Adhaeribacter radiodurans: one gene and its partner. The protein of the gene in region 1 interacts with the protein of each later gene in a pairwise test. Links are inferred from orthologs where the notes say so. Each region holds a gene or a part of one and is shown in the gene's direction. Other genes may lie near its edges. The genes, in order: HUW48_RS19955 and def.

What was found.
Region 2: the proteins of HUW48_RS19955 (region 1) and def interact in binary tests that used the Escherichia coli proteins (3 or more experiments, as listed by UniProt). The link is inferred for Adhaeribacter radiodurans from one-to-one orthologs.

Annotation. Positions count from the first base shown.
Region 1 is NZ_CP055153.1:5,009,037-5,018,424, forward strand. Bases 4,067-6,899 are described here. They hold HUW48_RS19955 (aspartate-semialdehyde dehydrogenase), read left to right. Parts: upstream 4,067-4,904; coding sequence 4,905-5,894; downstream 5,895-6,899. Other genes in these bases: HUW48_RS19950 (hypothetical protein), read right to left, coding at 4,067-4,758; HUW48_RS19960 (alpha/beta fold hydrolase), read right to left, coding at 6,166-6,899. Outside these bases: HUW48_RS19915 (hypothetical protein), read right to left, coding at 6-662; HUW48_RS19920 (hypothetical protein), read right to left, coding at 1,075-1,383; HUW48_RS27625 (helix-turn-helix domain-containing protein), read right to left, coding at 1,463-1,678; HUW48_RS19930 (helix-turn-helix domain-containing protein), read right to left, coding at 1,688-2,035; HUW48_RS19935 (S24 family peptidase), read left to right, coding at 2,184-2,567; HUW48_RS19940 (hypothetical protein), read left to right, coding at 2,642-3,217; HUW48_RS19945 (hypothetical protein), read left to right, coding at 3,222-3,455; more of HUW48_RS19950, read right to left, coding at 3,655-4,066; more of HUW48_RS19960, read right to left, coding at 6,900-6,951; HUW48_RS19965 (hypothetical protein), read right to left, coding at 7,085-7,726; dxs (1-deoxy-D-xylulose-5-phosphate synthase), read right to left, coding at 8,031-9,388.
Region 2 is NZ_CP055153.1:5,716,775-5,726,066, forward strand. Bases 5,690-8,426 are described here. They hold def (peptide deformylase), read left to right. Parts: upstream 5,690-6,641; coding sequence 6,642-7,211; downstream 7,212-8,426. Other genes in these bases: HUW48_RS22760 (PQQ-dependent sugar dehydrogenase), read left to right, coding at 5,690-6,259; HUW48_RS22770 (cyanophycinase), read right to left, coding at 7,397-8,218; HUW48_RS22775 (hypothetical protein), read right to left, coding at 8,387-8,426. In the rest of the region: HUW48_RS22740 (ligand-binding sensor domain-containing protein), read left to right, coding at 1-2,026; HUW48_RS22745 (response regulator transcription factor), read left to right, coding at 2,023-2,658; HUW48_RS22750 (helix-turn-helix domain-containing protein), read right to left, coding at 2,802-3,632; HUW48_RS22755 (aldo/keto reductase), read right to left, coding at 3,633-4,604; more of HUW48_RS22760, read left to right, coding at 5,015-5,689; more of HUW48_RS22775, read right to left, coding at 8,427-9,142. UniProt on the Escherichia coli protein: Removes the formyl group from the N-terminal Met of newly synthesized proteins. Requires at least a dipeptide for an efficient rate of reaction. N-terminal L-methionine is a prerequisite for activity but the enzyme has broad specificity at other positions.

The DNA of each region.
Region 1 (9,388 bases):
AAAAGTTAATAGTATGAGTCAGACCTTACGCGACTAAAGTACTCCTCATCTTGCTCATAAACATTATATATACTAAAAAATATATTGTCTTTAAGAAGATATGAATAAATTATTTGGTAATAAGCAATATTAAATGAATCATAAAATTCAAGAACAACCTCTATATTGTCCTGGTAGAGCATATCAAACAAATTTATTTCAATTGTTTCATTTGTTTTGACAATATCAACCAAATTCATAATACTTTGAACATATTTCCGAGGTGGAATTTGATAAGACTTTGAAATTTGATAAATTCTTGCACTTATATTAATAGCATCTTGTCCAATATTTTGAAACTTTAAAATTATATCTTCTTGGTTATAAAGATGTGAACTAGAATTCAGGACTCTAAATCTTGGTTTTTTTTCGATAACATCTTTCTGCATTTGCCATCTATTGACTTTGATTTGTTCTTTTAGAGCCTTGTAAGTGAGTATTATACCAGCGGCACTAACAATAGAAGCTATGGCCTGTATCCAATCTGTAATAGCGCTTTGTTGTGCATCTTTAATAAGCATTAAGATTTCATCAGCAGCGTAAAAAACTAAGCCGGTTAATCCTATACAACCCAACAAAATGAATGCTTCTGTGAGGTGGTCAATAAAATCATCTTTCCTCATTACCAAGACTTTATCAAAGATTTAATAGTGTCGAAAGTGCAAGAAGTGCAAGGGTGTTTTACTTCTTTCCGTAAACCCTATCCGCTACGTCATCAATTAATTGCTAGCGAATTGCGGGATATGCCCTTAAGCTTGGTTTATAATAACTTATTCTTCTGCCCTTACCTTTCTCCCTCCGGAACTTAATATATCCTTCTCCGCAGCAATATTTAAGATAGCCGTTATTTGTTTCACCTATAATTTTTAGTACCTCCTGACGAGAAACCCACAAGTGCGAATCTAATTGCTCTGGATCTGTTATCATATAAGTAAGGTTTAAGCCTTACCAATATAATAAATTATATTATTTGATATTACGATATTAAATAGTATAAACGGGCTGCAAAGGTAGTTGTTTTAAGGCTAATGAGGGTCATTCGGATATCCTCTTTAGCCGGTCTTGTTTAATCTCAGGTTTGATATGAAGTTTATCAATGTAAGCTTCCAGGCTGGGTAGGTAGTAATCTACTTTTTTACCCGTTTTGCGGTATTCAATCAAGCCTTGGTTACGTTTAGAAATTAAGGTAGCATTATCTTTGATATTCAAGAACTCCAAAGCTTCTTTTGGCTTTAACCAGTTCTTATAGTTAGGCCTTAACTTTAGAAGTGATATCTCTTGTCTTAAATTGTTAACCTCGTTTTGTAAGGCCACAAATTCTTCTCTAGAGGGCACATCTGGCATGATTAAATAATTTGGTGATTCAAACTTTAATAAGGTAAGCTTCCCTTCGAGAGCTAACGCGATTGATATTTTATATAAACTAGATATCTACATTCTGATAATTACGTTTAATGTAAGAAATCAACTCCGCTAGCTCTATTCTATACTCTCCTCCAAAAGCGAACATTCTAAGGTGTCTGTGGTCAGTTGTTGCTAACTTTCCATATTTCCTTACTGTTCTTTCATCCACACTTAACAGATCAGCTACTTGTTCCACCGTTAAAGCAAATTTATCAGGTAACTGAATCGTTATCATAAAATAAAACTACTCAATTTTTATATTATTGTTCCTTAACAGATCCAAGTAAGTATTAGATTTAGCTCGTTCTAATTCTAATAGCTTCCAACAATTAGCCGCTTCTAGGCTATTCTGAGGCATTGATTCAACTTTTAGCATCTCCCCTACTCCGCAGGCTAACCAATTACCGTCTAGTTCAGGAAAGGCGTTTAAAAGCTTGATAAATCCCTCTAATGTAGGTAAAGCCTTATCATTCTCGACGTATGAGATTTGCCCTTTGTTTGTCCCTATAATTCTGCCAAGCTCCTCCCCACTTAACTTTTTTGCCTTTCTATAATGTTTTAACCTCTTTCCAAAGGTGGTTAGTTCTTCCATAAATAACTAATCAAAAATAAGTACGTTATTTTATAACTTTTATTTGCATAGTTCGTTATTAAACTATATATTTGTTCTATTAATACGAACTTATACAAATATAGTTCTTTTTATCAAAACTAAAAGTTACAATTTAAAAATAATTACCATGGAAAGCTTAATCGTATCTCCAAGTAAATTACCCAGTTTAGCAAGGGGTATTTTCCTAGAACGAAATGACAACTTCAATGAACAGGATCCTGAGGCTGAATATATTATCAAGCATCGAGGTGATAGTATGCTTCCTTTCATAGGTCCTGGTGATCATCTGAAGGTTAGAATGCAAAAGCCGGATAGTTGGATTCAGTTCGGGTGTTCTTATTTGATTTTCACCTCACAATTGGCCTTTGTTGCCAGAATTTACAAAGGTTCTACTCCTGATAAGTGGCTATTAAAAAGAGATAATAGTGAACACTATAACGATCAAGAAATTGATAAAAGCCTAGTCAAAGGGTTATTTATAATCACTCAAATTCTTAAGACCATTTGCTAAGCAAAACTAGCAAGTAAATACATATCCATCATTCTAATGATTATTCATTTTAATTAAACTTAAAACCTACATCCATGAAAACCACAACAGTAAACCCAGCACAAGATTCATTGCGAGAAGAATTACGTAAAATTGCATTAGAAGCATTTGAGAATGATGCTATTGATGCAATTAGCCTGAAAGCCGCTTTAAAGCTTAGTTACCGGGAAGATGCGCTACAGCCTCAAACCATGCTTAGAAATAACATTTCGGAGGTGGAATTTCACTTAAACCGCATGAAAGAAAAAATCCAAAAGGCAGAAGAAATTAAATCTCAACCAGGCGCGGAACTTAATGATAAATTTATATTTAATCATTTGGATGAGCCCTTTGATGTTAGACCTATACTTGGGTTAATAGACATGTTCGGGATAGAAAGTCTGATAAGTACTTTGGATTCTGTTATGCATTCTTATATATTTTACACTCCATCGGAAGACTTTGGCAAAAGTACAAAAAGCGACTTTTCTACTTTGCGAGAGGTGCGAAACGCTTTTATGCGAGCTACCAACAAGATTGAAATGGAAAGTTGGCTTCAAAGCCGTACTGATGAACAAAAGGAAGCAGCTAAATTAGAATTCAATCATCGTTACTTTAGAAAGGCCAGTTAATCCAATGCAAATTATCGCCGAAGATGAGAACCGGATCACATACCTAGATAGTGTGGAAGGCTGGCCGGTTCGCTTTTACAAAGACAAGGAATCAAACCAACTGTACGTTAACTCCTACGATATGGCCCGGGTATTGGGATATGAGAACGCCCGCGAGCTACTTAGTTCTGACGATACTTTAGACCAAATCCTACAGCATCAGAAAGAACATCCGGAAGAACCCTTTTTTATGAAATAATATGTCAGTAAGCGTTGTAAGCACTTACCCTAAAGTAAGTACTTCAAGATGGATGCGATTGAAAGAAGATAATGCGAGGAAAGGTAAGGATTAAGAGCAGTTGTGTGCAAATCGTGTGCAAATAATAATTTAACTTGTAAAATACTATACATATCAAGCTGATTTACAATTGTTTACAATAACAATTAAATTATTATTCTTATGTAGTAGTGGCGTCGGAATACTTCCAATCTGCCAGGTTAAAAGTTTTGGCGCTGGTGTTATAAATTTCAAAGTACTCGCTTTCTGGTAAACCTACGGCTGGCGAGTAATCGGCCAAAATTTCGGTAATACGTACGTCGCCGGGCAGCGCTATTACAGGCCGCAAATACGTAAAAGCACGATTCTCTGGCCCCGTTTGTGCATTTGCATATAAATCGCGGACGTTATTTACAGTTAAAGTATTGGTGCCATTGATAAATTCATCGGCAAAAGTAAGATGCACCAAACTTGTATTGCTGACATCTTGAGTAACGGTAAGCGGATGTACATTGGCAGGGCCGATTGTATAATTATTAGTTGTTTCTGCTGAAGTTCGTTCTACAGCTTCGCTGAAAGTTACGTCTACTGTCTGAGAACCCGTTCGATTGATAGTTAACAAAGAAGGAGCTTTAGTATCGCGGATACGGATATCGTCGAAGAAAAACTTTTTAGCATTTGCCGAAGAGTACTTTACTAAAATCCCGAAAAAAGCTGCTTTTTTGTAGGTGTTATCGGTAGTAGTGCCTTGCAAGGTATAATTCGAACCCTTACCCGAAAAGTCAGCGGCCAATTGCCATTCGCCTGCTACATTGCGGTTTACTTTTACTCTTACGGTGTTTAAGGTACTACTAGCAACTGTTTTATCTACTCCATTAATAATATTTACCGGCGTTTTACCCGCATCTTTCCTAAATAGACTCACTTCATCGGCGGTACCGCCAATACGCACAAAATATCCACTGTTTTTACCAAGTAAATTAGTAGAATCTGATAATAAATAAACATCGGCGTAATTGCTGGCAGAGGTAGCAAAGTTAAGCTGTAACCAAAATTCCCAGGATACATCTACGGCCGACTGCGAAGCGGTAGTGAGTTGTAATTGCGTACCCGTTACTGCTGGCCCATTGCTTTGTAGCTGATGTGCCGGGTTTACTATAAAAGATTCGACCTTGCCTTGCCATACCGGATTTTGGGAAAAATTTCCGTCTGTAAAATCCTCCTGCAACTGCGCAAAGCTGATAAATCTGTAAAATAATAAAAAGAAAAGTAAAATTTTTCGCATTAAAAGCAGTTAGTCTTGAAAAATATATTTTATTTGCGCCTCGTTTTGAAAATAGTTTTAATTATAACCAGCTGTTATTTAAGTTAAAACCGGTTTTCAGCAACGTATAGCTAACATTTTTTATTTTTTTTAATTCAATTAAACCCATGAAAGTAGCAGTAGTAGGTGCCACCGGCCTGGTAGGCGGTGAAATCCTGAAAGTTTTGGAGGAACGTAACTTCCCCGTTGATGAAGTATTATTAGTTGCTTCCGAAAAATCAATCGGCACCAAGAAAACTTTTAAGGGTAAGGAACTGACTGTTATTGGTGTAAAAGAAGCCATTGCTGCTAAACCCGAGATTGCTATTTTTTCGGCGGGTGGTAGTACTTCTTTAGCTGAGGCTCCCAATTTTGCGGCGGCCGGTATTACGGTTATTGATAATTCCTCGGCCTGGCGGATGGACCCGACCAAAAAACTGGTAGTACCCGAAATTAACGCTCAGGAATTAACCAAAGATGACAAAATAATTGCGAACCCTAATTGCTCTACTATTCAAATGGTAGTAGCTTTAAATGAGTTACATAAAAGTTTTAAAATTAAGCGAATTGTGGTTTCTACGTACCAGTCGGTAACTGGTACCGGAAAAAAAGCCGTAGATCAGCTTATGAATGAGCGCGCCGGGAAAGAAGGCGATATGGCTTACCCGTATAAAATTGATTTAAACGTGATCCCGCATATTGATGTGTTTACGGAAAATGGCTATACCAAAGAAGAAATGAAGATGGTAAAAGAAACCAAAAAAATCTTCGGTGACGATAGCGTAAAAGTAACCGCTACAACTGTGCGCATTCCGGTAATGGGCGGTCACTCCGAATCGGTGAACGTAGAATTTGAGAAAGATTTTACTTTAGACGAAGTGTATGCTATTCTGGAAAAAACGCCTGGTGTAGTAGTAGTTGACGATGTTAAAAACTTAAAATACCCTATGCCGCAAGATGCGCACCAGAAAGATGAAGTATTTGTGGGACGTATCCGGTTAGATGAAACCCAGGAACGTACTTTAAATATGTGGATTGTAGCAGATAATTTACGTAAAGGCGCGGCTACCAATGCCGTACAGATTGCGGAGTATTTGCTCACCCACGACTTGGTATAATAGTAGCTTTTCACAAACAAATAAAAGCCTCAACCGAAACGTTGGGGCTTTATTTTTTCTGAATCGCGGATTTTAAGGATCTCTCGGATTATTCTGATTCTATTTTGCCATAAAAAAGCTGAAGTTTAAAAGGAACTGAACTAAAGAATAAGATTTAGCTCGTTTTGAAACTCCTTGCCTAAGAAAAGTAATGATTGGGAGAGATGGATTTTTTCGCAGATTCCTTGCTGTTAAAATAATCTGTAAGATTAGTGAAAACTTGCGATTTCGGCTAAAGTATACCTTCGGCAAAACTGCGCAACGCATTGCGGGTTTCTACTGGTTTTTCAAACATACCTTGGTGAGCCGTTTTTGCTAAGAAAACAACAGTAGAATGGGCCGGTAAATAACATTGCGCGAGTGTTTGTTCTAAGGTTACGGCCTGATCATCTTTACCAGCTATAAATAGTACCGGATATCGGGCATCTTTCAGAACTTTAGTTCTTTTTTTCCGGTCGCGCATGCCTTTAATAGCTCCTATTACAGCTTCCGGAAGTGTTTCTTTGCCAATGGCGGTAAGCATTTTTATCTCCTTTGCGAAGTATTTTCGATTTACCGGTGAAAACAAAGGTGCGGTAAAAGCATCCATAAAAACAGATAAGCCATTTTTTTTAATAAATTTTATAGTTTTAGTACGAGTAGCTTTTTTTTCTTTGGAGTCGGGTAAGGCACTGGAATGAAAAAGACACAAACCATTAACCATATTGTTGTGTTTCTCGGCAAAGGCCAAAGCCACGTAACCACCCATGGAATGCCCTACCAACAAGCATTTTTTAATTTCCAGATTCTTTAAAACTTTATGCACGTACGCCGCCGCTTCTTCCATAGAATAACTCAGTCGGGGAGCGGTATTTTTACCAAAGCCAGGTAAATCAATGGCGATAACCCGATACGATTCGCGGAAAGGCTGAACAAAGGTTTCCCAAACTTCTTTACTTTCGCAAAAGCCATGTAAAAATACAAGTACTTTATCCGAACCGCCAGAGTCGGAAACAGTTTGTAGATCTATTTCTTTCATCTTTTTTAATTTAACCATGAAAAAACCCGTAAGCGATTCTTCTTACGGGTTTTCCTGAATTAATGCTGAAATATTTACTATATCCAAAGGGATAAATTTGTATCTCAGCTTATATGTTTACTCTTTTGGTTGATTACTTAAGCGAAATTTTTCTAACGTTTGTATCATTAATCTTGAAGTATTTCACTACTTCGCTGTAGTTGTTCAGATCAATGGGGTATTTGTTAAGGTCCGCTTTTGTTATTGGTTCACCAGTTGTACGACCTGCTCTGCTCGGAATAATAACAAACCGATATGTATTATTATTGGTAATAGCAGTATAATCTTTACCAGCTTCGGCCAAATCAAATTGAGCAGTCAGAGTTAAAATTAAAGCAACATTAGAGTAAGCATAGCTATAAGTAAAAGGCTGTCCGTTTGAATAAAAAAACGTCTGCGGCAGAGGGCTCCAGAAAGGAATAGTACCATTAGCAGCAGTTCCAACTAAATAATAAACTAATACTACATCTGTTGGGCCCACTTCAATTTCATTAGCTTCGTACTCAATACCAACCTGGAAATTACCATCCGCATCTGGAGTGAAATTTATATCACCTGCATCAAATACCCGAGCCGAGTCGGCAGAAGCACCAGGAGGGCCTTGCGGACCAATTGCACCAGTAGGGCCAGCGGGACCAGCTGGACCTGGAGCACCATCTTCACCATCTTCACCTTTGCAGGACGCCAGGCAGACTAATATCGTGAAAGTCAGAATTAATTGTAAGAATTTTTTCATGTGCATAAGTATAAGATAAGTTGATTGTTGCTTAATAATAAAAAATTAAAATGAAAAAATTCAAGTTGCTGTAATAAAAATATTTAAGGCTATTTTGGCGGGATGTATTAAGCAAGATTACACCAGATTTACTTAAGTTGAAATTACAAAGGAAAGAACAAGCTGGCTTAAGAAAACTATAGAAAAAGAGTCGGACTAATTATTGGAAGTAATAGTTGCCAATAATTAGTCCGACTCTTTTTCTACTTAATTTAAATGAGGATTCGTTTTAGGTAAATAAACAATCAGCAATTTAACGCAACAACTATACACTTACCGCATGAAATAATAATTCGCGCGCGGTTCGTTCAATACCCGTAGGATCGAAGCCACATTCGCGGTGTAATTCTAATTGCGAGCCATGCTCAATAATAGTATCAGGAATACCTAAGCGTCTTACCTGGGCATGGTAATTATTGTCGGCCATAAATTCCAGTACCGCGCTACCAAAGCCACCTTGCAAACAACCATCTTCTACGGTAATAATTTTATCATACTTTTGGAAGATCTGGTGCAGGAGCTTTTCATCAAGAGGTTTGGCAAAACGCATATCATAATGCCCTATTTTAACGTTTTCTATCTGTAAATTACGGCATACTTCTACGGCGTAATTACCTACCGGACCAATCGTTAATACAGCTAATTCTTCTCCTTCCTGAATAGTTCGACCGGTACCTACGGCAATTTTTTTAAGCGGAGTACGCCATTCGGGCATAACCCCCTCGCCGCGTGGATATCGGATGCTAAATGGGCCCATATCGGGTTGCGAAGCCGTATACATGAGGTTTCGTAATTCAGATTCGTTCATGGGCGAAGATACGACCATGTTTGGCACGCAACGCATAAAAGCTATGTCGTAGCAGCCGTGGTGAGTAGGGCCATCGGCACCAGCAAAACCAGCGCGATCTAAACAAAAAACTACGTTTAAATTCTGCAACGCTACGTCGTGAATAACCTGATCGTAGGCCCGTTGCATAAAAGTAGAATAGATATTGCAGAACGGAATCAATCCTTGCGTAGCCAAACCAGCCGAAAAAGTAACGGCGTGCTGCTCCGCAATTCCAACATCGAAGGCCCGGTTAGGCATAGCCGCCATCATAATATTTAAGGAGCAGCCTGAGGGCATTGCCGGGGTAACTCCCATTATTTTACTATTTTGCTGGGCTAACTCTACCATGGTATGCCCAAATACATCCTGGTATTTAGGCGGCTGCGGGGTATCATAGTGTACTTTATAAATTTCGCCGGTAATTTTATCAAATGTACCCGGGGCGTGCCACTTCGTTTGATCTTTTTCGGCAAGCGCAAAACCTTTGCCTTTTACCGTGAGGCAATGCAATAGTTTAGGGCCCGGAATATCTTTTAAATCGTTTAGTACCGAAACTAAGTGGTTAATGTCGTGTCCATCAATCGGACCAAAATACCGGAACTTTAAAGATTCAAACAAATTACTTTGCTTAAGTAGCGTAGCTTTTATTCCGCTTTCTACTTTAGAAGCAATGGCTTGAGCATTAGGACCAAACTTGCTTATTTTTCCTAATATATTCCATACATCATCGCGCAGTTTATTGTATGTGCGCGATGTAGTTATATCGGTTAAGTATTCTTTAAGAGCCCCTACAT
Region 2 (9,292 bases), 710 kb from region 1 along the record:
TTTTACGGTTACTACCGCATTTGATTCCGAGAAAAATACTCCGGAATCAGATGCGGTTTCCGGATTTCTGGAAACTATTACCGGCGAAATCTGGGTAAGCTCGGTTAATAAGGGTTTGCGGGTCTATAATCAACAATTTAAACTACTCCGCACGTATCAACCATCTCCGAAAGGCTTTATCCAGCAGGCTTCGTGCGTAATAGAAGACCGCCGACACCAGGTTTGGGCGGGTGGCAATGGCATGTTGTTACAAATTAAAAATGCAGGTATTTCTGCCAAGCCCTTCAGATTTCCTTTATTAAAAAATCAGGTAATGGTAAAAGCTGCTTTAGATTCTTCCGGCATTATCTGGTGGGGAACCAATACCGGTTTATTAATTCGCCATAACCCCACTACCAACCAAATGACTCCTTTAAATCTAAAAAATCAAACAGGAGGAGCGGACATAGGTCAGATTAAACGTATTCTGTTGGGGCAGGATGGTTCGCTGTGGATAGCCACTTCGTTAAACGGAGTATTTCGGTTAAATGCCCTTACCGGCAAAGTAATGGACCATTATACCACTGCTACCAGGCCCCACGGCTTACTTAGCAACGAAACCGGCGAAATGATTTGGTTAAACGATTCTACGCTCGTTATCTCTACCAACCAAGGACTCCATTATTTAAATTTTAAAAACAATAACGTTACTTACCTCACCACCGCCAATGGTTTACCCGCTAACGCTGTTCTTAACTTAATTAAAGCTTCTGATAAATATTTATTTCTGACTACCCAATTCAGTTTAAACCGTTGGAACCTGCAAACCAAAACGGCCACTGGTTACGGAATACGTGATGGCTTAGTAAATGAATCGTACGCATTTAATACGGGCTACCAATTACGCGATGGCCGCCTGTTATTAGGCACCTTGCAGGGATTTTATTATTTCCATCCAGATAGTTTAAATAATATAGAACTCCCCCCGGATGTAAGCATAACCGGCTTCCGGATTTTTGACCGGAACCTACCGGTAAAAGAATCAACTTTGCGAAAAGATGGATTGCATTTAACCTACAATCAAAACTTTTTTACCATTGAATTTGCTGCTTTAAATTACTACGACGATGGCAAAATTAGCTACGAATACCAGCTGCAAGGCGTTGACCCTGCTTGGCGGAATGCCGGCTCCAACCGCTTTGCCAGTTACACAAATCTTAATGGCGGAACATATCAATTTAAAGTAAGAGCCCGCTTGTCGGATGGCACTCTTTCCCGGCAGGTCACCTCATTTCCGCTGGTAATTGCCCAGCCTTTCTGGAAAACCTGGTGGTTTATCTGTCTGATTCTTTTATTGCTGGCTGCCCTAGGGTTCGGGATATATAAACTACGCATTAACCGGCTACTAGCTTTGCAACAGGTACGCACCCGTATTGCCCGCGATTTGCACGACGATATGGGCTCTACCCTGAGTACTATTACTATTTTCTCGGATATGGCGAAGCAGCAAGTCCTGACCAATCCTGCTGTTACGCAGAATTATCTGAACAAAATAAGCGATTACTCGCACCAGATGATGACTACCATGGATGATATTGTCTGGTCGATTAACCCCCATAACGATTCGCTGCAAAACCTGACAGCCCGCATGCGCGAAGTGGCTACGGAACTTTTAGAAGCAAAAAACATCGCGTTTTCCATCGAAACCGACGCAGCTTTAAACACTACGCGTTTACCCCTGGAACTGCGCTACGATTGTTTTATGATTTTTAAAGAAGCGTTGAACAACATAGCCAAATACGCGCAATGTTCTCAGGTTTGGATTAATCTAAGCGTTACAGCAAATATATTTTTTTTAAAAATAAAAGATAATGGGCAGGGATTTGATGTGTCAACTGCGAATTCCGGTAACGGATTATTGAATATGCAGAAACGGGCCCAAAACAGAAACGGTCACATCAATATTAAATCAGGAATGAGTCAAGGCACCACTATTGCTCTGGCGGTTCCGCTTTCCGGTATTAATTTTAAACCTACAAGAGTATGATTAAGATTTTGCTCTACGAAGACAATGCTCCCCTCCGCGAAGGGCTTTCCATGCTTTTTAATGGCACCGAGGGTTTTACGGTTCTGGCCGCTTTTCCGAACTGTAACCATATAATCAATCAGATAGAACAATATCAGCCCGATGTTATTCTCATGGACATTGACATGCCCGGCATGGGGGGAATTGCCGGTTTAAAACTCATCCGGAGCCATCATGAACGGGTAAAAGTGGTAATGCTAACTGTTTTTGATGATAACGAAAATGTATTGCACGCCATGCAAGCAGGCGCCGATGGCTATTTATTAAAAAAAACACCTCCCGCTAAGCTCCTGGAATCGGTGCGCGATGTTTACGAAGGCGGCGCTCCCATGACCTCTTCTGTGGCCCGGCAAGTTTTGCAATTATTTGCCTATCAGCCACCCGCCAAAGAAACAAACTACTACCAGTTAAGCGACCGCGAAAAAGAAGTTTTACACTGGCTCGTAAATGGCTACAGCTACAAAATGGTGGCCGCGCAACTGTTTATTTCCCTGGAAACAGTACGCACCCACGTAAAAAAAATTTACGAAAAATTGCAGGTAAACTCTAAAACCGAAGCGGTAGCCAAAGCTTTTAAAGATAATATTCTGTAATCTATTTGCTCCCCATTATGTGCATCCTAAGAAGCGCATTAAGGCAATTACTGGTTATATCCAGAATTCCAATCTTAAGCCGCTTTCTATTTTACTAAATGAAGGCTTAATATAAATGCGCTTTTCCTTAACCCAAATGATGGTTAAGGAGAAATAAACGTCAGCTCGCTAGGCACCTTGCCGAATTTTTTCTTAAAAGAATGCGAGAAGTGAGCCTGGCTTTCAAAGCCCAGATCTAAATAAATGGCAGAGGGTTTCTGGTGCTTAATCTCAATAAGATATTTTGCTGTAGTCAACCGCTTATCCTGCAACCAACGACGGGGTGGTGAACCGAACGTTTTTTGAAAATCACGTTTAAAACCCGCCAGGCTGCGACCAGTTAGCTGTGCAAATTTCTCAACAGGAACATTAAAATGAAAGTTACTGAGCATAAACTTTTTCAGGTCAATCTTGTAAGGTTCTGAAAAGTCGAACAGGAAGTTGCGAAGCCCGGGCAAAGCAAGCAATAGCAGTTTAACCCCTTCTTTTACTTTCAGAATTCCCATTTCGTCTGTCATAGCTGCTCCTGAGCTTCGGGCGTATGGTACAATAGATTGAAAATATCCCTGCAGAAATTCGTTAGTTGGAATTAAGACGTTAGGCGGACCAATATATTTGCCGTCTGCCTGCAACTTTTCTTCTAACGCTATCTTGCGTAACAAGTCTTCCTGCAGGGATATCACAATGGTTTCATAATTCCCTCCGGGCAGCGGTGTTTTAGTAAGCGTACCCAACTGATTTTTGCCAATCAGCAGCATTTCTCTCCCAGCCATCCCAGCCATCGAAATTTTTTGCTCGGAGGTTTCTAGGGTAAACTGTCCTGAAACCTGCAGTATCAAGGTAGGATTGTTCCAAAAACATACTTTCTCCCTACGCTCGGCTGAGAGGTACGAATAGAAAATTACGCCGGGGAGAATTTCTGCGGGACTGGTCATTTAGCGTTGTAAGTAAGTGCTGCCAAGTATAGCGCCTGTGGCAAAAGTAGTGTTTAAGGTGTTCATTTCCTCCGGCGTAAATACAATATCCATCGCTGCCATGTTTTCCGGCAAGCGAGACCGGCGACTCATACTAACTAAAGGCATAATTTGATTGCCTTGCTCCTTTACCCAGGCAATTGCAATTTGTGTGGGCGTATAACCTTTGTTGCTGGCAATCTGCTTTAAAATTTTAACTTTTTCCAAGTTATGCATTAAGTTTTCACCTTGAAAACGAGAGAAATGGTTACGATAATCGTTTTCGGCAAGCGGTACTTTCATGTCGCTGGTCAATAAGCCTTCAGCAGTATTAGCGAAGGCCACTATGCCGATGCCTAGCTCCTTTGCTGTTGGCAGCAGTTCGCTTTCTATCTGGCGGTCGGCCAGTGAGTAACCAATTTCCAACGCACTTATAGGATGAATAGCATTGGCTTTACGAAGTTGGTTAGCGGTAATTTCCGATACGCCAATGTAACGAACTTTTCCTTCTTTAATCAGGTCGGCAACTGTTCCAATAATGTCTTCTACCGGCACGCTGTTATCCATCCGGCTAGGCTGGTAGAGGTCAATGGTATCAACACCCAAACGGATGAGAGAATAATTTATAAAATTCTTGATGGCGATGGGGCGCAGATCCATTCCCAGCCACTGACCGTTGTGAAAGATAGCGCCAAATTTTACGCTAATAAAGGCATCGTCTCTCCTGCCTTTAATGGCTTTGCCTATCAGCATCTCATTATGACCAGCACCATAAAAGTCTCCGGTGTTCAAAAAATTAATACCACTATCCAATGCTTCATGAATTGTAGCAATACTTTCTGTTTCGTCGGGTGTAGAACCGCCCCAGATAGAAGACATACGCATACAGCCTAAACCAAGCTTAGATACGAAAGGACCATTTAGGCCCAACTGAATTTTTGTGATGTTTTTCATAATGCAAAGATCAACATTCAAACCAGTTAGATGTTTCTTCTATGGCTCAAATGCTTTGCCTGTACGGCTCACCACAATTATTATTTTAATTTATAACTTATAGATTTGATTTTACTATCAAAAAAGACTGTTTTCTGATAGAATTCCCTTTAGGCAAATTGATGCTTCTTCTAATCGGTAAAATAGCAATAAACAAAGTGGCAATCTAACGGTAAAGTTCACATCCGTTACTTCTTCGGTCAGCGCCCGCAAACCATACCTTTCGCTAATTCGTTTATTCTGTGTTATTATATTACTGCTGCTACACGATTCAAAAAATAAGCCTTTGTTTTAAAATGTGTAGTAGTGGCAAAGGCGGTTAAACCCAGGCAAAATATCCGAGTTTTATCCGCGTTTAAAAATTACCGTGCTTGAATAAAACTTGTTTAAATTTTTACCAGAAAGCCATGAAGCAGTTGCGCTTACTTTTCAGCTTGATTTTATTTTTATTTATAACTAGTTGCGACAAAGAAAAATCGGATGATAACACCACTCCCACTCCTGACCCGAACGTAAATCCTCCGGCTATTACTGATTATACGCTTACCGAAGCTTTTCCTGCTTTAAAGTTTGATAAACCCGTGGAGTTAACCAGCCCTGATGATGGCACTAACCGGATTTTTGTGGTAGCGCAGAACGGTAAAATTCACGTATTCCCTAACCTAACTACGGCTTCGGAAGCTCCGGTATTTCTGAACTTAAGCCCGAAAGTGGCTACTGGCGGTGAGCTGGGCTTATTAGGGTTAGCTTTTCATCCGGATTACAAAACTAACGGCTACTTCTACGTGAACTACACCCGGGGTAATCCGCTAACAACGGTTATTTCCCGATTTAAAGTAAGTGCTGCTGAGCCTAATGTAGCTGATCCTAACAGCGAACAGATATTGCTAACCTACGCCCAACCATATAGCAACCACAACGGTGGTAAGCTCGCATTTGGCAACGATGGATACTTGTATATTGCTTCCGGAGACGGCGGTAGTGGCGGCGATCCACAAAACAACGCCCAAAACCTACAAAAGCTTTTAGGTAAAATTTTAAGAATTGATGTAAATGCTCCATCTGGCAATTTGTCTTACGCCATCCCCACCGATAATCCTTATAAAGGCAACACCGAGGGTTTCCGGGAAGAAATTTACGCTTATGGCTTACGGAATCCCTGGCGCTTTAGCTTCGACCGGCCAACGGGCACTTTATGGGCTGGCGACGTAGGTCAGGGCAACATAGAAGAAATTTCTATTATCAAAAAGGGCAGCAATTATGGCTGGAAAATCCGGGAAGGAAATACTTGCTTTGGAACGGCGAATTGCGATTTAACTGGCCTGGAAGAACCTATTTGGAGTTATCCGCAAAACACCGAAAACGGTCGGTCTATAACCGGAGGTTACGTGAGCCACGATAAAAATCTAACTGGTTTAGAAGGCAAATATATTTACGGTGATTACGTATCAGGTAATATCTGGGCTTTAACTTTTAACGGAAACCAGACCGTTACAAATGAATTAATAACCAAAGCAGCCGATAATATTTCATCTTTCGGGGAAGACAGCCAACAAGGACTTTATATTTTGGGTTATTCGAGCGGTAAAATCTATAAGTTTACTTCCAAGCAATAAATCAATTTACTATTTATTACAAAACTACAATCTAACCTAGCCCCCTTGAAGTGCACCCAAACCCATTAAAATAATGGTCAGGTCAATTTTATTAAACTCGTCTTTGTCATATAAAGAAGTTTGTTTGTTTAATCGTTGATTGCTCTTTTTCTACTGCCGTAAACATTAAAGAGCGTATCACTAGCTTTATTATAGTAATATTTAAGTCAATTTAACGTTTTTTGAATACCCAGCTAGAAGCAAAGTAAGACTTGTTTAATTTTCTTCTTAATTTTGCCGGCAGCATTCCCGATAGTTTTAAAAGATTTTTAACAGAACTTTATTTTGGTCAGGAATGCTTTCCTTTACTCAGCGAATTAGATTTCAGAAAGCATTTTTTAATATGATATACCCTATTACTGCCTACGGTGACCCGATTTTACGGTCTAAAACCAAAGAGCTTACAGATAATTACCCGGATCTAAAAAAATTAGTAACTGATATGTATGATACCATGTATCATGCGCACGGTGTAGGACTAGCAGCCCCCCAAATTAGTAAAGGTCTTCGTTTGTTTGTGATTGATTCGGCACCGTTCGAAGAAGATGAAGAGAAGAAGAAGTTAGCTGTAAAACAAGCTTTTATTAATCCTCAAATTTTAGAAGAAAACGGCGACGAATGGGCTTTTGAAGAAGGTTGCTTAAGTATTCCGGGCATACGGGAAGATGTTATCCGGCCCGCAAATGTAATTATCCGGTATTTCGACGAAGATTGGAACCAGCACGAAAAAACGTTTGACGGCATGGTGGCCCGCATTATTCAGCACGAATACGACCACATTGAAGGAGTTTTATTTACGGATCATTTATCAGGTTTCCGCAAACGCCTGTTGAAAAGCAAACTTACCAAAATAAGCAAGGGTGACGTAGATGCTGATTACGTAATGCGCTTTTACAACAGTAAAAAGCTTTAGATACTTACGCTAGCTAAAACATCTTATTAGCTAGCGTAAATTCTATTCTCCGGAAGAACTTACCAGAACCTAAAAAATAATAGCAAGAAGCATCTTTCTTTTGGCACATTGTTTTGATTAAGTTCTTCCGGAATTACCAAATAAAAAATTCATCCTAACCCTACACCTACTTTAAATTTACTTTTTTAATTATTGGGGTCAGTAACCTGCTGAAGTATTGTTTTTAATCTTCTATCGGATAAACAATAGCGGTGCCCTTCTACGAGCAAGTGCATTACCAAATGCTCTACCGCAATAGGCGAACCATACGCCACTTCATCAATATTACAGTATTCTATCTTACTGCCATCAATAATCGTTACCACGCCGGGTCCGAATACTTCTACTAAATCGCCTTCTTTTATAATAACTCCGGTCTCCTCGCCTAAACCAATACCTATATAATTGGGCCATTTGGCAATAGCTACAGCCAACCTACCGAAGCGGCCCCGCTCGGTAAAATGAGAATCTATGTACACTTTTTGCACGAACGACAAGCCGGAGCAAGTTTTGGTTTCTCCTTTTACTAAGGAGTTAGAACCATAACCTTCGTAAATCATACGATTTGAAATAGCACTGGCACCAGCGCTGGTACCGGCAATTACTATTTCTTCTTCGCGGTAACGCTGCTGCATCAATCGTTGCACCTCGGTATCGAGTAAAAAACGGTTTATGCGGCGCTGGTCCCCTCCGGTAAAAAAGAAAACATCGGCCCGCCGGATTCGCTCTAAATACTCTGGTTTATCGGCGCTGTTATCTTCATCAATGTGCATTACGTGGGCACTTTTTAAACCCAACTCTACAAATGCTTCCTGATAAGCTTCTCCCGATTCCTGAGGCGAAGGAGCGGCGGTAGTAATTACTTCTACTACTGAACTGGCGTGGCAATAGTCGGCCCGGATGAGTTGCAGCAAGCCATCGTCGTCGCCACCACCGAGCGCAATTAAAGTACCTTTTGGTTTTGTCATAGGCTATTTTTCAAAGAAACTCTCTTTGCATACTCGTTCCAGATATAACAGGTTATCCTTAATAGTAAATTATAGCCCGATAAATAGTAATTCTAAATACTAGTTATTTTGCAGCAATATAATAGCGGTTAGAAATTAGGAACTAGTGTACTCCTGGCAAATTCCAAATTATTTTACTAATGCTTTATTCACCGGAGTAGGACTATTAAAAAGATCGCTGTTTATATTCTGGCTCACTACAATATCTTTCATATTCATTTTTTCGTCGCCGCGGCCGGAAGAAATTAGAATTTTACCGTATTTCTGGTAATCTGTCCACGGTCGGGTAAATCCTGGCTTTTCGTCGGAAGCATTCTTAAAATAAGACCACTCGGTAACTAAGCCCGCTTTTTTGTCTATTGCTATAATGTAACGGTTATTTGGAGTAACGCCCACGTTTTGAAAAGTAAGCTCTATTAAATCGGCATCAGCCCCGGTCTGGGTTTTTCCTTCGCCTTTATATTTAAGGGTTACCCCATTATCGCGGAGCTTAAACGGCATAAGAAACCAGTAAGAGTTGTTTGCCCAAACGGCATATTGCTTATTTAGTATTTCCTGACGCTTTGCTTCATCAGCCAGTACTTTACCTTTGCTGTAAACGGTTCCTTGTTTAGTATTTAAATCTGAAATAACCACTAAGGTATCTTTTTCATAGCGGAATTTATTTTCGTATTTATCCCAGATGTGGTACTGATCGCGCCAGCTCCAGGCAATATACCGGGTATTGTTCCAGTTTTTCATACCACCCATATTCTTGATTACTTTATCTGCAAGGGCTAGCGCCTGTTCATCGGAACCATTATTAGAATTTTGTGCCCGTATAAAGCCAGGTAGTAAAAAGAGTAACCCAAGAATGTAAATCCAGTTGATAGATTTGCGAAGCATATAGTTCCAGAATATGATTTCAGAAAATTTAACTGATTAAAGATAGAAAAAGAATAATAAATAAGACATCCGTTTCCTCCCTCTTTTATAATCATCTATTTATTACCTCCACTTGTAATGAATTCGGGCATTTATAATGCTTAAATGCTT